Regions from separate parts of the Simplicispira piscis genome, predicted to be linked through region 2. Evidence: riboswitches for the same ligand, from Rfam matches in the RefSeq annotation. Region 2 holds a riboswitch; the other holds the start of a gene.
The links. A riboswitch is a leader RNA that binds a small molecule or an ion and turns the genes downstream of it on or off. The one in region 2 is predicted to bind thiamine pyrophosphate.
Positions count from the first base shown of each region.

Region 1: it holds a riboswitch for thiamine pyrophosphate, as region 2 does, so the genes downstream of both, ACYVOC_RS13110 (purine-cytosine permease family protein) here and thiC (phosphomethylpyrimidine synthase ThiC) in region 2, are expected to answer to the same signal.

Region 1 covers NZ_BAAGQN010000017.1:94,816-102,568, forward strand. Annotated here, with positions in the region: gene ACYVOC_RS13105 (glutaredoxin family protein) at 3-398, opposite strand; gene ACYVOC_RS13110 (purine-cytosine permease family protein) at 456-1,727, opposite strand; TPP riboswitch at 1,780-1,885, opposite strand; gene ACYVOC_RS13115 (YebC/PmpR family DNA-binding transcriptional regulator) at 2,010-2,720, shown strand; gene ACYVOC_RS13120 (DnaJ domain-containing protein) at 2,729-3,013, shown strand; gene ACYVOC_RS13125 (hypothetical protein) at 3,010-3,576, shown strand; gene ACYVOC_RS13130 (hypothetical protein) at 3,589-4,335, shown strand; gene ACYVOC_RS13135 (hypothetical protein) at 4,335-5,606, shown strand; gene ACYVOC_RS13140 (NAD(P)/FAD-dependent oxidoreductase) at 6,394-7,509, opposite strand; gene fdxA (ferredoxin FdxA) at 7,509-7,753, opposite strand, start outside.
Region 2 covers NZ_BAAGQN010000007.1:362,975-370,727, forward strand. Annotated here, with positions in the region: gene ftsA (cell division protein FtsA) at 1-339, shown strand, start outside; gene ftsZ (cell division protein FtsZ) at 497-1,720, shown strand; gene lpxC (UDP-3-O-acyl-N-acetylglucosamine deacetylase) at 1,812-2,735, shown strand; gene ACYVOC_RS05100 (hypothetical protein) at 2,760-2,936, shown strand; TPP riboswitch at 2,966-3,085, shown strand; gene thiC (phosphomethylpyrimidine synthase ThiC) at 3,194-5,089, shown strand; gene ACYVOC_RS05110 (methyl-accepting chemotaxis protein) at 5,268-6,935, shown strand; gene ACYVOC_RS05115 (histidine phosphatase family protein) at 6,928-7,512, opposite strand; gene cobS (adenosylcobinamide-GDP ribazoletransferase) at 7,509-7,753, opposite strand, start outside.

The DNA.
Region 1 (7,753 bases), on a different contig from region 2:
CCTCAGGTCACCTGTGCGAACTGGCTGCGCAAGTAGCTGATGATTTCTTTGGAGTCGTAGAGCCAGCGGCTGTTGCCTGCTTTGTCGGTGATCTTCAGGCAAGGTACCTTGGCCTGGCCGCCTTGCTGCACCAGTGCAGTCCTGTCGGGGCCTTCCGGCTGCGCGTCCACTTTGGCGACCGTCAAGGACAGGCGGCGCATTTCTTGGCGCACCTTGATGCAAAAAGGGCAGGTTTTGTACTGGTACAGCGCCAGGCCCTTGCATGCCTGGTCAACGGCTTCCTGCCCTGCCTGAGAGCGCACGATGCCTTTGGGGCGGGTCAGTGCCTCCTTGAGAAGCATGACCGGACCCAGGACAATGCGCAGGGTCTTGAAAAAGAATCGGATAAAAGATTTCATGGGCCATTCTAGGCAAGCCAAGTGGGCACACCACGGTATGCCCGAGACACGGGTCGTTCAGCGGCGTGGACGGGTTGCGTAGGCCAGCACAAAGCTTACGGCCAGCGTGGGCAGGGCCGAGCCCAGCACGGGGGCGAACTTTGGTAGCAGGTGGTAGAAAGCGATGCCCGCCAGCCAGATCACAATGGGCGCCGCGTGCGCCTTGCCTGCGGCCTGCAGCGCTGAAGCGGCATTGGCGCCAAAAGCCAGGCGCCCCAGAATCACGCCAAACAGCGGCACGAATACCGAGCTGAGCATGAGCAAAAACGGCTCCAGGCTGTGCATGGGCAGCACCAGCGCCATGAGCGTACAGACCACTGCCACGACCAGGCCCCACTGGCGCACGCTCCAGCGCGGCAATAGGCTGTGGGCCGAAACAGCGCCCGAATAGGTGTCGCCATAAGCGTTGTCTACCTCGTCAATCAATATCAGCGACAGCGCGATCAGCCCGCCCTGCGCCAGCAGCAGCGCGGTCACCAGGTCCTGGCTGGGCAACGTCAAGGCGACGAGCACCCCCAGCGCGTAACACCACACATTGGCCAGCGCGTAGCCCAGCCAGGTGCCCCGCAACGCAGTGCCGCCACTGCGGCCATGGCGCGCATAGTCAGCCACCAACGGTAGCCACGAAATAGGCATGGCAATCACCAGGTCCAGCGCGGGCATCACGCCCATGCCGCCTTCGCCGCGCCGCTGCCACAACTGCTCGAACCCCTGCGCCTGGGCCAAGCCCAGGAACTGCCAGCTCAGCCACAGCAGCGACAACACCACCAGCGGCAATGCCACGCGGGCAATGATGCGGCGCACCAGCTGCACCATTGAGCCGCTGATCAACAGCGTGATCACGCCGCCCCAGAGCAGCGTAGCCAGCATCGGCCAGTAGGTCGCTGCCATGGCACCTGACTGGCGCCCGATGGACACCGTGGCGTCGCGCATCACCACCAGCTCAAAGCTGCCCCAGCCAATCAACTGCACGATGTTCAGCACAATCGGAAGGCGCGCAAACGCGCGGCCATAGACCGCGTGCATCAGCCCGGCGCTGGCCAGCCCGCTGTCGCAGCCAATCTTTGCCACCCAGCCCAGCAGCCCGGCTCCGATGATGGAGCCCGCCACAATGGCCAGTACCGCCTCTTGCGTGCCCAGCGCGGGCATCAGGTAGGCGCCCACCTGCATGACCAGCAGGCCCACGCCCAGGCTGAACCACAGAGAGGCATGGTCGTGCCAGCGGAAAACGCGCTGCGCGCTGGATACGGGGGTCAGCGCTTCGTTGGTGGAAGCGGTTGCGGTGTTCATGCGGACTCCTTGGCAGCATCGGTGCAAGAAAGACCCGGGCCACGCGGTCGGTGGGCGTTAGAACGGGCTTCCCTGCGCGAGGATGATCTCAATCAGGTTCAAAGGGACTCTCTCAGCCCGCGCGCCAATATCGGCGTGGGGCACCCCTAGCGAATGCACCAGTCTTGCGGTGGTGCGGGGCGGATTCTAGCGGCAGTGGTAATCTCTTGGGTTTTGCCCGGGGTTTCCCTGCGCAGCGCCGTGCGCGCGCGGGTGCGCCCCAGGATCAGCCAAGGAACTCGCATGGGTGCGCAATGGAAAGCAAAGGGCAAGGCGCAGGCCGCCGACGCCCGCGGAAAGCTGTTTGGCAAGCTGGCCAAGGAAATCATGGTCGCTGCGCGCGGCGGTGCCGACCCGGCGGGCAACTCCAAGCTGCGCCTGGTGCTCGAGCAAGCGCGCAAGGTCTCCATGCCCAAAGACACGTTGGACCGCGCCATCAAAAAGGGCGCCGGCATTGGCGGCGATGCGGCCAGTTTCGAGCATGTGGTGTACGAGGGGTTTGCCCCGCACCAGGTTGCGGTGATGGTCGAATGCCTGACCGACAACGTCAAGCGCACGGCGCCTGAAATGCGCGTGCTGTTTCGCAAGGGCCAGCTCGGTACCTCGGGCTCGGTCGCCTGGGACTTTGACCATGTGGGCATGATTGAGGCCGAACCCGCGGCTGCCGGTGCCGATGCCGAAATGGCCGCCATCGAAGCCGGTGCGCAAGACCTTGAACCCGGCGAAGAAGAGGGCCAAACCCTGTTCTGGACCGATCCAGCCGACCTGGACACTGTGAGCCGCGCCCTGCCTGCGCACGGTTTTACCGTGCTCTCGGTCAAGCTGGGCTACCGGCCCAAGAACCCGGTCAACCCTGCCAGCCTGAGTGCTGAGGCGCTGGAGGAGGTCGAAGCCTTCCTTGCGGCCATCGACGCCAACGACGACGTACAAAACGTGTACGCCGCACTGGGCTGATCGGGCCGATGCAAGGCGACCACTACGCCGCCCTGGGCCTTGCGGCCAACGCCACGCTGGCCGACATCAAGCGGGCGTTTCGGCAAAAGGCCTCGTACTATCACCCTGACCGCAACACAGCGGCTGACGCAGCCTTGCGTTTTCGCGAGGTGCAACAAGCCTACGACGTGCTCTCGGACCCCGAGCGCCGCCAGCAATACGACGACAACCGCCGCCGCAACCTGCTCGACGACCCTTTGCAAACCGCAACGGAAATCTGGCAGGCCTTCGTGCGTGAACGCAATCTTCCATGAAACTCTCTCGCTACTTCTCCGACTTGCGCAAAGCCTACGAGGCCGAGCTCGATGACCTGACCTCTGATTCCGAAGGCAAGGATGTATTAACGAAGCGCCTTGCCGCCAAGCGCAGCGAAATCGGCTTCCTGGTGCAGATGCTGGACTACAGCCCCGAAATGGTGGCCGTGGTTTTCCACCGCGCATTTCGTTTTCCCAAGCTGGCAGCCATGCAGCGATTGCTGACATTACCGCCCGAGGCACTGCCTACATGGCCGGAACTGGCGGGCGCCGTGGCCCTCGAACCCTGGGCGGAACCTGTGGCGCTCAAAGTGCTGGCAGAGCCCGGCGGCGCGACTTTCATGACCGTGGCCGCCTGCCTGGAGTACCTGCACGCCCACGGGTTTGGCCCTGCCGACGCCGCACAAGACACACCGGATGACGAAGAAGCTCGCAACAGCGACGAGGGCGACGACGGCGACGGCCTGAGCGCCGACGACGCCAGCGACCCGCCAGATGGCCGCTCGCTCGACGAAGCCGGCGCCGACTGGCTCGCAGACCAAGGTTTCGAGCGCAAGGACTGACACCGAGAACGTATGAACCACCTGGCATTGATTGAAAAAACCACCAGTCTGATCGCGGCTGGCGACATCGTGGGCGCCGAGAGCGCGCTGGCCGACCTGGCCGATGAGGAGGGCGACCGTGCGCTGATGGTTGTGCTCGACCAGCTCGCGCCCAAAGATGTGCTGGCCGTGATGCGGGAGTACGACAGCTCCAAGGCGTCCGTCGTGAACATGCTGGTCACACCCGAGCAGTTCGCCCGCGCCATGGTGCTGGAGAAACAGTACAAAGATCTAACGCACCAGCACTTGCGCAGCATGGTTAACGCCGTCGTCTTTCGTGAAGACGCCGACCCGTTGGATTTTTTGAACGCCATCGGCGACCTGGACGGCGGCGCCGAAGCCCTGGCCAACTACTTCACCGAAAAATGGAGCCGCATTGAGGCTTTTGCCCGTACCGGTGTTTTTGAAGCCACCGAAGACTACGGCCTGATGCTGAGTGACGATGAGCTGCTCGCGTCGGGCTACGTGCGCCCGCGCGTCGAGCTGGACGAAGTGGCCGACCAGGACTGGATGCAGATGGCCTGGCTGCTGCGCTACGAGTGCCGCGACCTGTTTATTGAAATGCTCTTGGTGCTGCGTGCCAAAGCCCGCGCGCACGACCTGGGCGAAGGTGACGAGCAGCCCGAGGAAGAGGACGACGGCAAGTTCGAGACCAGCGAGACCGACCGCGGCAACGTCACACCGGCAGCGCGCACCTCTGACGAAGAATCGGCCATCTGATGCCTGGCAGCCGTTCGCACGAAGCACCGCCGCAGGCGCTGGCCCTGCACGACGCACGCTCGTTTTTCGAGCGCGCGCTGGCGCACGGCGTTAACCACGGCATTCTGGGGGCCGAAAAGCTCGCCGCCCTGCATGCGGAGGCTCCCAAGGGCATGGTGCAGATAGCGCGCTACTTCGGCAGCGAGTTTTTGCGGCCCGAACTGGAACGTGCGCGCGAGCGCATCGTCAACTTCGTCAGTCTGCATTTGCAGGATGCGTCGGGCGGTGACCTCGCACAGGCAGCGCAACTGCTCGCCACGCATTCGCTGCTGTCGCGCTCCAAAGCCGGCACCGACATGCTGCGCGCCCTGATTGCCCTGCCCGAGAGCACCCACTTTGGCATGCAGGGCCAGGACGAGGCCCAGGTCTCGTTGCTGGCGCTGTGGTCGCTGCGCAGCTATGCCCAGTACCGTGAAGAACTGGCGCGGCGCAGCCGCATTGGCGAGGTGGTGCAGGCAGCGCTGTGGATTGCCAGCCACTACCAGCTGGACGACGAAGCGCTGGAAGAGGGCGGCGCCGACGCCGAAGGCGTGCTGCGCACCGCCCTGGCCCTGCACGCCCTGGCCCCGCGCAGCACCGAGTGGCCAAGCGCGGCGACGTTTCAGAAATTGCTTGCTGCCCGCCGCAAGGCAGGCAAAGCCGTTGTGGGTGCTGACGCGCTCGCGGTGCCCAAAGGGCTGCCGCCCGCGTTGCACGCCGTGGTAGATGCGCAAAAACCGGTCGTGCTGGCCGATTTGCAGAAGCTTCTCGACCCCGCTCGCCCGATTGCACCGCTGCTGCGCCCCATGACTGCGCTGCGCCACCGCTACTTTTTGCTCGAAGATCCGTTGGGCGAGGTGGACGAATACCTGCGCGCGGCCGCATCGCAGCCGGGCGATGAGGCGTCCCCCGCCGCCGCCAGCAAAACCTGGCAACGCGCGACACTGGGCGAGCAAGACGAAGCCGCGTTGCTCACCCTGTTCCTGTGCCTGGCCACGGGCGTGCCCAAGAAAACACTGCTGCCCGAAAAAGCCGCCAAAACCCTGGTGCGCAAGCTGCGCAGCAAAGGCTGGCAGCCAGAACTGGCCGACGCCTTCATCCGTGCACACGCCCCCGAAGTGCACCGCGCCGACTACCTGGCGCTGTGGCAAGGCTTTGTTTCTGAAGCCCGTGCCACGCTGCAAGACGACCACGACTACGGTTTGGGCGACGCACTGGCGTTGCTGCGGCGCGAGTGCCATGTCAGCGACTGAACCAAAAGCTCATTTTCTGATAGCTTATAACGCTTATCCAGTAAGCGTTATAAGCCATTTTTATCCTGTTATCGGTATGCGCGCCTGTGCACTACAGGGCAGCAGTGCGTCTCGCCAGCTTGTGTTCTGTGGAGAGGGTGACGATGGGATTGCTGCCGGGCACGGCTGTGTGCGGCGCTGCGCTGGGTGTGTGTTCACCCGCGGTGTGGATACCCCGGTGGCTGTCGAATGGGAGGATCGCCGACGGCAAATCGGCCGCAGCAGTCCATTTTTGGCTTCGCCGCGCTCCGAGAACACCGTTTTCCCGCACCATGGCCGGGCTATAGTGTAGAAAATCCGGAAAAAAAGGTGCTTGTGGGGGCTGATTTTGGTGAAACCTTTGGCGTTCGCCATTAGTGCTCCGGGCCGGACGGTCTTCTAGTCCAAGAACCCGCCGCTCTTCCAGGATCGCTATCTTGAGAGAAGCGAGACGTGAGCTCTCTCGAATGGGCGGTTTTGTGTCAGGCATTTTGGTACTCCAACATTGATTGACCGGGGCTTGGTGATCGTGCACGGCACCTGTGCGGGCATCCGAGCGATCACGGCAAAAGCCTCTGTAAGCAAGTCTGCACAAGCATCGTCCATGGATGTGTTTTTGTCCGTGCGGTAGCGAACGGATAGCAGCCGGAATTGGCCGGTGCCTTCATCCGCGAGCACGCTCCCGAAGGGCATCGTGCAGATTGCCTGGTGCTGTGTAAGCGGCCAGCCACCGAGGACTCTGAACCCCGCCATAGGCGCGAGTCCTTTATCAGTCGTCCGCTCCCCCGACCCCCAAATACCCCTGCAACCTCGCGCTGCTGGTCGTGTACTCCAGCGGCAGCTTGTGCCCCGCCAGCCATTCCGCCGCGCCGAAGGCGGCCAGGGTGGCTTCGTGGAAGCCGCTCAGGATGAGCTTGCGCTTGCCGGGGTAGGTGATGGCGTCGCCCACGGCGTAGATGCCGGGCACGTTGGTGGCGAAGGTGGCGGGGTCCACCACGAGCTGTTTGCGCTCCAGTGCCAGGCCCCATTCGGCGACAGGGCCCAGGCGGGGTACCAGGCCCAGGCGCACGAGCAGCAGGTCCAGCGGCAGGCGCAGCGGCGTGCCCTCGGGGGTGGCCAGCTCCAGTGCAGTGAGGTGCCCGGCTTCTTCCACGATGCTGTTGGCCATGCCGATGGCGACCTCAATGCGGCCCGCTGCGCGCAGGGCTTGCAGTTGCTCCAGCAGGGCGGGTGGGGCGTCAAAAACGTCGCGGCGGTGCTGTAGCGTGGTGTGGGCGGGGCGCTGCGCCTCGGGGGCGGTGGCGCAGGCAATGGCTTGCTGCACAGCGGGCTCGTCGCCCCCGTGCACCACCACGCGCTGCCCGGCAAGGCGGGTGCTTTCGTCCAGGCGGTAGAGCAGTTGGCCGCCCTCGTAAGCGTCCAGCCCCGGCAGTTTGAGGGTGCGCGGCACGAAGGCGCCTACGCCGGTGGCGATGAACACGGCACGCGCCTGCAGTTGTGTGCCCTGTGCTGTGCCAACGCGCAAGCCGCCGGTGGGCAGGGCTTGCACGGTATCGACTTGCTGGCCCAGGTGCCAGTGGAGTGCGAAGGGGCTGATCTGGCCCAGCAGACGCTCGGTCAGCTCCTGGCCGGTGCAGACCTGGATGCCGGGGATGTCATAGATGGGTTTGTCTGCATACAGCTCGGCGCACTGGCCGCCGGGGTGGGGCAGTGCGTCGATGAGGTGCGTGCGCAGGCCCTGCAGGCCGAGCTGGAAGACCTGGAACAGGCCGACCGGCCCCGCGCCGATGACGACGGCATCGGTGTGCAGGAGCGCAGGCGGGGTGGACAAGGCGGTGCGGGGTGCGCCGTGTGGCAGCGGGGTACCGTCGACCGCAGCAGCCATCAGCGAATGATGTCTTTGATCTTGCCGGGCTGGCCGTTCCACTCGTCGGCGCCCTCCAGCGCGGTCTTGCGCTTGGTGATGGGCTTCCAGCCGGGGGCGTTGGTCAGCTCGGCGTTGATCTTGATGAAGGCCAGCTCGGTGGGGGGCAGGTCTTCTTCGGCAAAGATGGCGTTGGCCGGGCATTCAGGCACGCAGACGGCGCAGTCGATGCACTCGTCCGGGTTGATGACCAGCATGTTCGGGC
Region 2 (7,753 bases):
CGCGTGGAAGAGATTTTCTCGCTGGTGCAACAGGTCATCCGCGACTCGGGCTATGAAGAGGTGCTGTCGTCGGGCATCGTGCTCACCGGTGGCAGCGTGGTCATGCCGGGCATGGTGGAGCTGGGCGAAGACATCTTCCTCAAGCCCGTGCGCCGGGGTGTGCCCAAGTATTCAAGCGCCCTGTCCGACATGGTTGCTCAGCCCCGTGCGGCCACCGTCATGGGGCTGCTGGAAGAGGCGCGCCTGGCGCGCATGCGCGGCTTCAAGGTGGCGCACAAGACGGGTTCGGTGCAGTCGGCGTTTGGCCGCTTCAAAGACTTCATCGTGGGGAATTTCTGACCATGGACCACTTCATCTGGCAAGTCTGGCCCCACCCACCGCCGCGCTTGCGCTGGTGCAGTACCGGGCCGCCCCGCGTGCACCGATGGCCATGCGCCATCCACCCTATTCATTCATCGCCATTCATTGCAAATCAGTCAATCCAAGGAGCTCCAACATGACCATCGAAATGATCGAAGTCGAAGAATTCAACCAGGGCACGCAAATCAAGGTGATTGGTGTGGGCGGCGGCGGAAGCAACGCCGTTGAGCACATGATCGCGCGCAGCGTGCAGGGCGTGGAGTTCGTGAGCGCCAACACCGATGCGCAGGCCCTGACCCGCAGCACGGCGCACCGCGTCATTCAGCTGGGCCAGAGCGGCCTGGGTGCTGGCAGCAAGCCCGAGAAGGCGCGTGAAGCCGCCGAGGCCGCTGTAGAGGACATTCGCGCCGCCATTCAGGGCTCGCACATGTTGTTCATCACCGCCGGTATGGGCGGCGGCACGGGCACGGGCGCCGCACCTGTCATTGCGCGCATCGCCAAGGAAATGGGTATTCTCACCGTGGGCGTGGTCACCAAGCCCTTCGAATGGGAAGGCGGCCGCCGCATGAAGAATGCCGATGACGGCCTGGCCGAGCTGGAAGCCAACGTCGATTCACTCATCGTCGTGCTGAACGAAAAACTCCTGGAAGTGTTGGGCGACGACATTACCCAGGACGAGGCCTTTGCCCACGCCAACGATGTGCTCAAGAACGCCGTGGGGGGCATCGCCGAAATCATCAACGAGTACGGTCAGGTGAACGTCGACTTTGAAGACGTACGCACCGTGATGGGCGAGCCCGGCAAGGCCATGATGGGCACGGCCACGGCCAGCGGCCCGGATCGCGCACGCATCGCCGCCGAGCAGGCTATTGCCTGTCCGCTGCTCGAAGGCATCGACCTGTCGGGCGCCAAGGGCGTGCTGGTGCTGGTTACGGCGAGCAAGGGCAGCCTCAAGCTGTCTGAGTCGCGCCAGGCCATGAACACCATCAATGCCTATGCATCGACCGACGCACATGTGATCTTCGGCGCCGCCTACGACGAAACCTTGGGCGAGGAGATCCGTGTGACCGTGGTGGCCACCGGTCTTTCGCGCCAGAATGCGCGCCGCCAGCCCATCTCGGTGGTGCAGGGCGGCCTGCGCACGGGAACGGACAACATGTCCTACCCGATGCCTGGCACGGGCATGCTGTCCGGCTCCGTGGGCGCTGCGCCGGGGGCTGTGGGTGGCCAGGCAGACTATGCCGTGCCCAGTGTCTGGCGTACTAACCGCACGCAGGCTGCAGCGCGGGTGGATGCCTTGTCCTCGGGCGGCATGGACGACCTGGAAATCCCTGCCTTCCTGCGCAAACAGGCTGATTGAGGTGGGCGCTGCACGTTTGTGCCATCGCCGTGATAGAAAAACGCGATGGCGCAGTGCAGCAACAACGCGCAGTCCACACTAAAATCAATGGATGCTCGCGCAACGAACCCTCAAAACACTCACCCGTGCGGTGGGCGTCGGCCTGCACAGCGGCCAGCGGGTCGAGCTGACACTGCGCCCTGCGCAGCCTGACACCGGCATCGTGTTCCGTCGTGTCGATTTACCCGAGCCGGTGGACATTCCGGTATCCACCCAGGCCGTGACGGACACGCGCATGGCGTCCACCATTTCGTCGGGCAGCGCCTGCGTGCATACGGTCGAGCACCTCATGTCAGCGTGTGCCGGGCTGGGGGTGGACAACCTGTATGTAGACATCACCGCAGAGGAAGTGCCCATCCTGGACGGGTCGTCGGCTTCTTTTGTTTTCCTGCTGCAAAGTGCGGGCATCGTTCTGCAAAACGCCCCTAGGCGCTTCATTCGGGTCAAAGAGCCCATAGAAATTCGCCAGGGCGAGGGTGTGCACACCAAGTGGGCGCGACTCGACCCCTACCACGGCTACAAGCTGCGGTTTGAAATTGACTTTGCCCATCCGGCCGTCGATTCCACGGGGCAATCCGTCGAATTTGACTTGGGCCAAGGCCAATACAGCCGCGACATTGCCCGCGCGCGCACCTTCGGCTTCACCAAGGACGTGGAAATGATGCGTGCCAACGGGCTGGCATTGGGTGGTGGCATGGACAACGCCATCGTCATGGACGACTACAAAGTGCTCAATGCCGACGGCCTGCGTTATGACGACGAGTTCGCCAAGCACAAGATATTGGACGCCATGGGCGACCTGTACCTGGTGGGTAAGCCGCTGCTGGCGGCTTACAGCGCCTTCCGCTCGGGCCATGCGCTCAACAACCTGCTGCTGCGCGAACTCGAAGCCCATCCCGATGCCTGGGAAATCGTCACCTTCGAGAACGAACGCCTGGCCCCTGCCGGTTTTGCGCAGCCGGTGCGCGCCTGGTAGCGCCAACCCACAAGCCTCCCGCGTATGCTGCTGTTTCGCTGGATCGTCATGCTGTTGCTGCTCGTAGCGGCGCTGTGCTTTGCGTTTTATGCCGGTACCGGCCGGGCGCGGTACAAGCAGCTGGGTTTTGTTGTGCTCAAGTGGACCATGATTGCCGCAGGAGTTTTCTTTGCCGTGCTCATCCTGGAGCGCGGCTTCTGACGCTGTGAACTGTTTCTCGGCCTATACTCGCCCCTGCTCCGGGGTGTGCTGATGCGCTGAGATGCCGGGGGTCTGGAAACAGGCTCCCTGGCGAACCCGACGAACTTGATCCGGTTCATACCGGCGGAAGAAGAGCCGACCTCCTTGTCTGCGTGCATGTCCCATCGGGCGCGTACGCCGTCCACAGACGCCATCCGTGTCTATGGGAGCGCAGGTCCAGTCCGGAGCATCCATCCACCGGACCTAGGAGACCTGCCATGAACGCCCCCGAACCCCTTGCCCGTGAATCCTTCGCCAGCTTGCTGGCACGCGCCCGCGACCCCTTTCCTGCATCGCGCAAGGCCTACATTGCAGGCGCCCTGCACCCCGACCTGCGTGTGCCGGTGCGCGATATTGCGCTCACCAATGGTGAGCAGGTCAGCGTGTACGACACCTCGGGCCCTTACACCGATCCGCAGGCGCAGATCGACGTGCGCAAGGGCCTCGCCAGTGTGCGTGGCCGCTGGATCGAGGCGCGTGGCGACACAGAGGGCTACCAGGGTCGCCCATCCGTGGCACTGGACGACGGCAGCAAAAGCGAAGATGCGGTGCGCCTGGCCACGCTGCGCGCAGAAGCTGCGGCATTGCAACGCCAGCCCCTGCGCGCCAAAAGGGGTGCCAACGTCACGCAGATGCACTATGCGCGGCGCGGCATCATCACGCCCGAGATGGAGTACGTCGCCCTCCGCGAAAACGGTAAACGCGAGTGGATGGCGCAATACCAGCAAGACTTAGCGCGCGAGCAGCGCCTGGCGGGCAACCCCATGGGCGCGATGATCCCGAAAATCATCACCCCCGAATTCGTGCGCGACGAAGTGGCGCGCGGCCGCGCCATCATTCCGGCCAACATCAACCACCCCGAAGTCGAGCCCATGGCCATTGGGCGCAACTTCCTGGTCAAGATCAACGCCAATATCGGCAACTCGGCCGTCACGTCGAGCATCGAGGAAGAGGTGGAAAAACTCGTCTGGGCCATCCGCTGGGGCGCCGACAACGTGATGGACCTGTCCACCGGCAAGAACATCCACACCACACGCGACTGGATCGTGCGCAACTCGCCCGTGCCCATCGGCACGGTGCCGATCTACCAGGCGCTGGAGAAGGTGGGCGGCATCGCCGAAGACCTCACCTGGGAAATCTTCCGTGACACGCTGATCGAGCAGGCCGAGCAGGGCGTGGACTACTTCACCATCCACGCCGGCGTGCGCCTGGCCTACATCCACCTCACGGCGGCGCGGCGCACCGGCATCGTCTCGCGCGGCGGCTCCATCATGGCCAAGTGGTGCATGGCGCACCACCGCGAGAGTTTTCTGTACGAGCACTTCGAGGACATCTGCGACATCATGAAGGCGTACGACGTGTCGTTCAGCCTGGGCGACGGCCTGCGGCCCGGCTGCGCGTCCGACGCCAACGACGAGGCCCAGTTTGCCGAACTGCACACGCTGGGCGAGCTGACCCAGGTGGCGTGGAAGCACGATGTGCAGACCATGATCGAAGGCCCCGGCCACGTGCCCATGCACATGATCCAGGCCAACATGACCGAGCAGCTCAAGACCTGCCACGAGGCACCGTTCTACACCCTGGGCCCGCTGACGATCGACATCGCACCGGGTTACGACCACATTGCCTCGGCCATCGGCGCCGCCATGATCGGCTGGATGGGCACGGCCATGCTGTGCTACGTGACGCCCAAGGAACACCTGGGCCTGCCCGACCGCGACGACGTCAAGCAGGGCATCATCGCCTACAAGATCGCGGCCCACGCCGCCGATGTGGCCAAGGGCCACCCGGGCGCGCGCTCACGCGACGATGCCCTGAGCCAGGCGCGCTTCGACTTTCGTTGGCAGGACCAGTTCAACCTGGGCCTGGACCCGGAGACGGCGCAGGAATACCACGACGAGACGCTGCCCAAGGACTCGGCCAAGGTGGCGCATTTCTGCTCCATGTGCGGCCCCAAATTTTGCTCGATGAAGATCACGCAGGAAGTGCGTGAATTCGCTGCGCAGAAAGGCGTTGCGGAGGGCGAGGCGCTCACGCAGGGAATGGCAGCCAAGGCCGAAGAGTTCCAGAAAACTGGGGGACGCCTGTACGTCCCGCTGCACCCGGTGGCGTGACGCAGTCGCCACCCGCGGCGGTGGCTTGCCGATGTGCCGCTGTCGCAGGCGGTGAATACCCTGTGCGTGACCTGTTACAGCCTCGCTTATATTCATTACAAATGCAGCCCACAAGGCTGCGGGCGGGGCATGGCCACAAGGCGGGTGCCCGTGAATACCATTTTCTGGAAGGGGAGCCATGAACGCTCTGGGCCGTTTGTCGATCCGTGCACGTCTGTACTTCAGCACGATTTTTTCCCTGGTTCTGCTGGTCGTGCTCGGAGGCATGGGCTATGTGGCGCTGGACCGCACCCGCGACACCGTGCAGGATTTGTTCGCGCACCGCGTGCAGACGCTCACCGACATGTCCGACCTGCGCACCACCTTGGGTGATCTGCGTCGCATCGAAAAAGACATCATCATCAATTTCAACAACAGCGTTGAAGTGGCGTCGATGCGCGAGCGTTGGGCTGCCACGCTGACCTCGTTGCGCAAAAGCCTGGATGCCGTGCGGCAGGTGCAGGCGGCCGATGCGGAGTTTGTCGGTGTGATCGACAAGGTGCTGGACGAGGTCAAACAGTACGAGACAGGCATCAGCCCCATCTTCGAACAGATCGAAGGCGCCATGCTGGATGGAGCGGGTGGCGGGGCCTACGCCAACCGTTTGAAAAGCCACACGGAGAACGCCGACAAGCTGATGAGTGATTTGGCAGCCGGTGCACGCATCCGCATGGACGAGGCGCGGCAAGGGGTGGACACGCGCACGGCCTCCATGTCAGTGTTGATCGGTGTTGCCCTGCTGCTGGGGCTGGCGGTGCTCATCCCCATCACCTTCTTCAGTGTGCGTTCCATCACCCAGTCGCTCGAACTGGCGCGCAGGCTGGCCGAACGCATTGCCGGTGGCGATCTCTCGCGCGACGTGCAGGTCCAGCAGCAAGACGAGGTGGGCCAGTTGGTCATGGCTATGGGCCGCATGCAGGAGGCGCTGCGTGGGCTGGTGCGCCAGGTGCAGGATGCCGCAGGCAACATCTCCACCGCCAGCGGCGAAATTGCCAGCGGTAACCACGACCTGAGCCACCGTACCGAGCAGACGGCGGCCAACCTGGAAGAAACCTCGTCGTCCATGGAGCTATTGACCAGCACCGTGCAGCAAAGCGCTGAATCCTCGCGCCATGCCAATGATTTTGCCAATTCAGCGGCCGAAGTGGCAGGGCGGGGCGGCGCGGTTGTGGCCCAGGTAGTGAGCACCATGGAGCAAATCACCACCAGCTCGCGCAAGATCGCCGACATCACCGGTGTGATCGATGGCATCGCGTTCCAGACCAACATTCTGGCGCTCAACGCCGCTGTGGAGGCCGCCCGTGCGGGCGAGCAGGGCCGCGGCTTTGCGGTGGTGGCCAGCGAGGTGCGTAGCCTGGCGGGCCGCAGTGCCGAGGCCGCCAAGGAAATCAAGGCCTTGATCGGTGCCTCGGTCGAGCGCGTGGAAGACGGTGCGCGCCTGGTGGGCCAGGCTGGTGAGACCATGACCGAAATTGTGGGCAGTGTGCGCCGCGTTACGGACATCATCGGCGAAATCACTGCATCGACCGCCGAACAGCGCGACAACATTACCCAAATCAGCCAGGCGGTGCGCCAGCTGGACCAGATGACGCAGCAGAACGCGGCTCTGGTGGAGCAGTCCACCGCCGCTTCCGAGTCGCTGCGCGAGCAGGCGCGTGGGTTGACCAGCGCGGTCAGCCAGTTCAAGCTCAGCGAAGGTGGGCAGGAAGCCGGTGCGTCGGCTGCAGGCCCGCATTCTGCATCCGCCTGGCAGGCTGCGCCGATCACGCAGTCTGTCGGTGTGGGCGCCTCGTTGCGGCTCAAATAGCCGTGTTTGCGCCGTTCAGGCGGTAACAGGCCCACTGCCCTGGCGCGGGGGCCTGCACGGGCCACTGCGCTGATGTGGGGCGCTGACCTTGTTGCCCCTGCGCACCGAGCAACCATTGCACGCAGCGCGCCACGCCGGCGTGGCTGATCCACAGGGTATCGCCGGGCTGTCGGCGTGCTTGTTGCAGTGCTGCGTGTACGCGATCCAGCATCTGTGCCAGGTTTTCACCCCCACCAGGTGGGTGGTCGACAAAACGGGCCGTCCAAGCGTCGATGTCGGCGCGTGCGATGGCATTCCAGGCCTGGCCCTCCCAGGAACCAAAATCCATTTCGACCAAACGGGCGTCTGGTGCAAACGCCATATCGGGCCGCAGCGCCTGCAGTTGGTGGGCCAGCAACGTACAGCGCTGCAGGGGCGAATGGCGTGCCTGTATGCCCATGGGCAGCATCTTGGCCAGGCGTTGGGCGCTGGCAGCGCTGGTGGCGGGGTCGACCGGGGTGTCCAGCCTGCCGTAGCAGGTGCCCGGAGTCAATAGTACGGGCGCGTGCCGAGCAATCCACAGCCGTTGGGGTTTCATGCGCCGAAGCCGCGCCCCAGTGCCAGGGCGGCACCCAGGTAAAAGCCGATTTCACTGACCTGCTGCGTTGCCCCCAGGCAATCGCCCGTAAAGCCCTGCAAGCGCCGTGCGAACCAGCGCGCCATCCCGCCTGCGGCCAGGGCACTGCAGGCCATGGATGCTATTAAAAATAGAGCTGACTGCGCTTTCCACGTAAGCGCTAGAGGCAAAAAACACCATAAAAATGCGATACCGAGCGCAG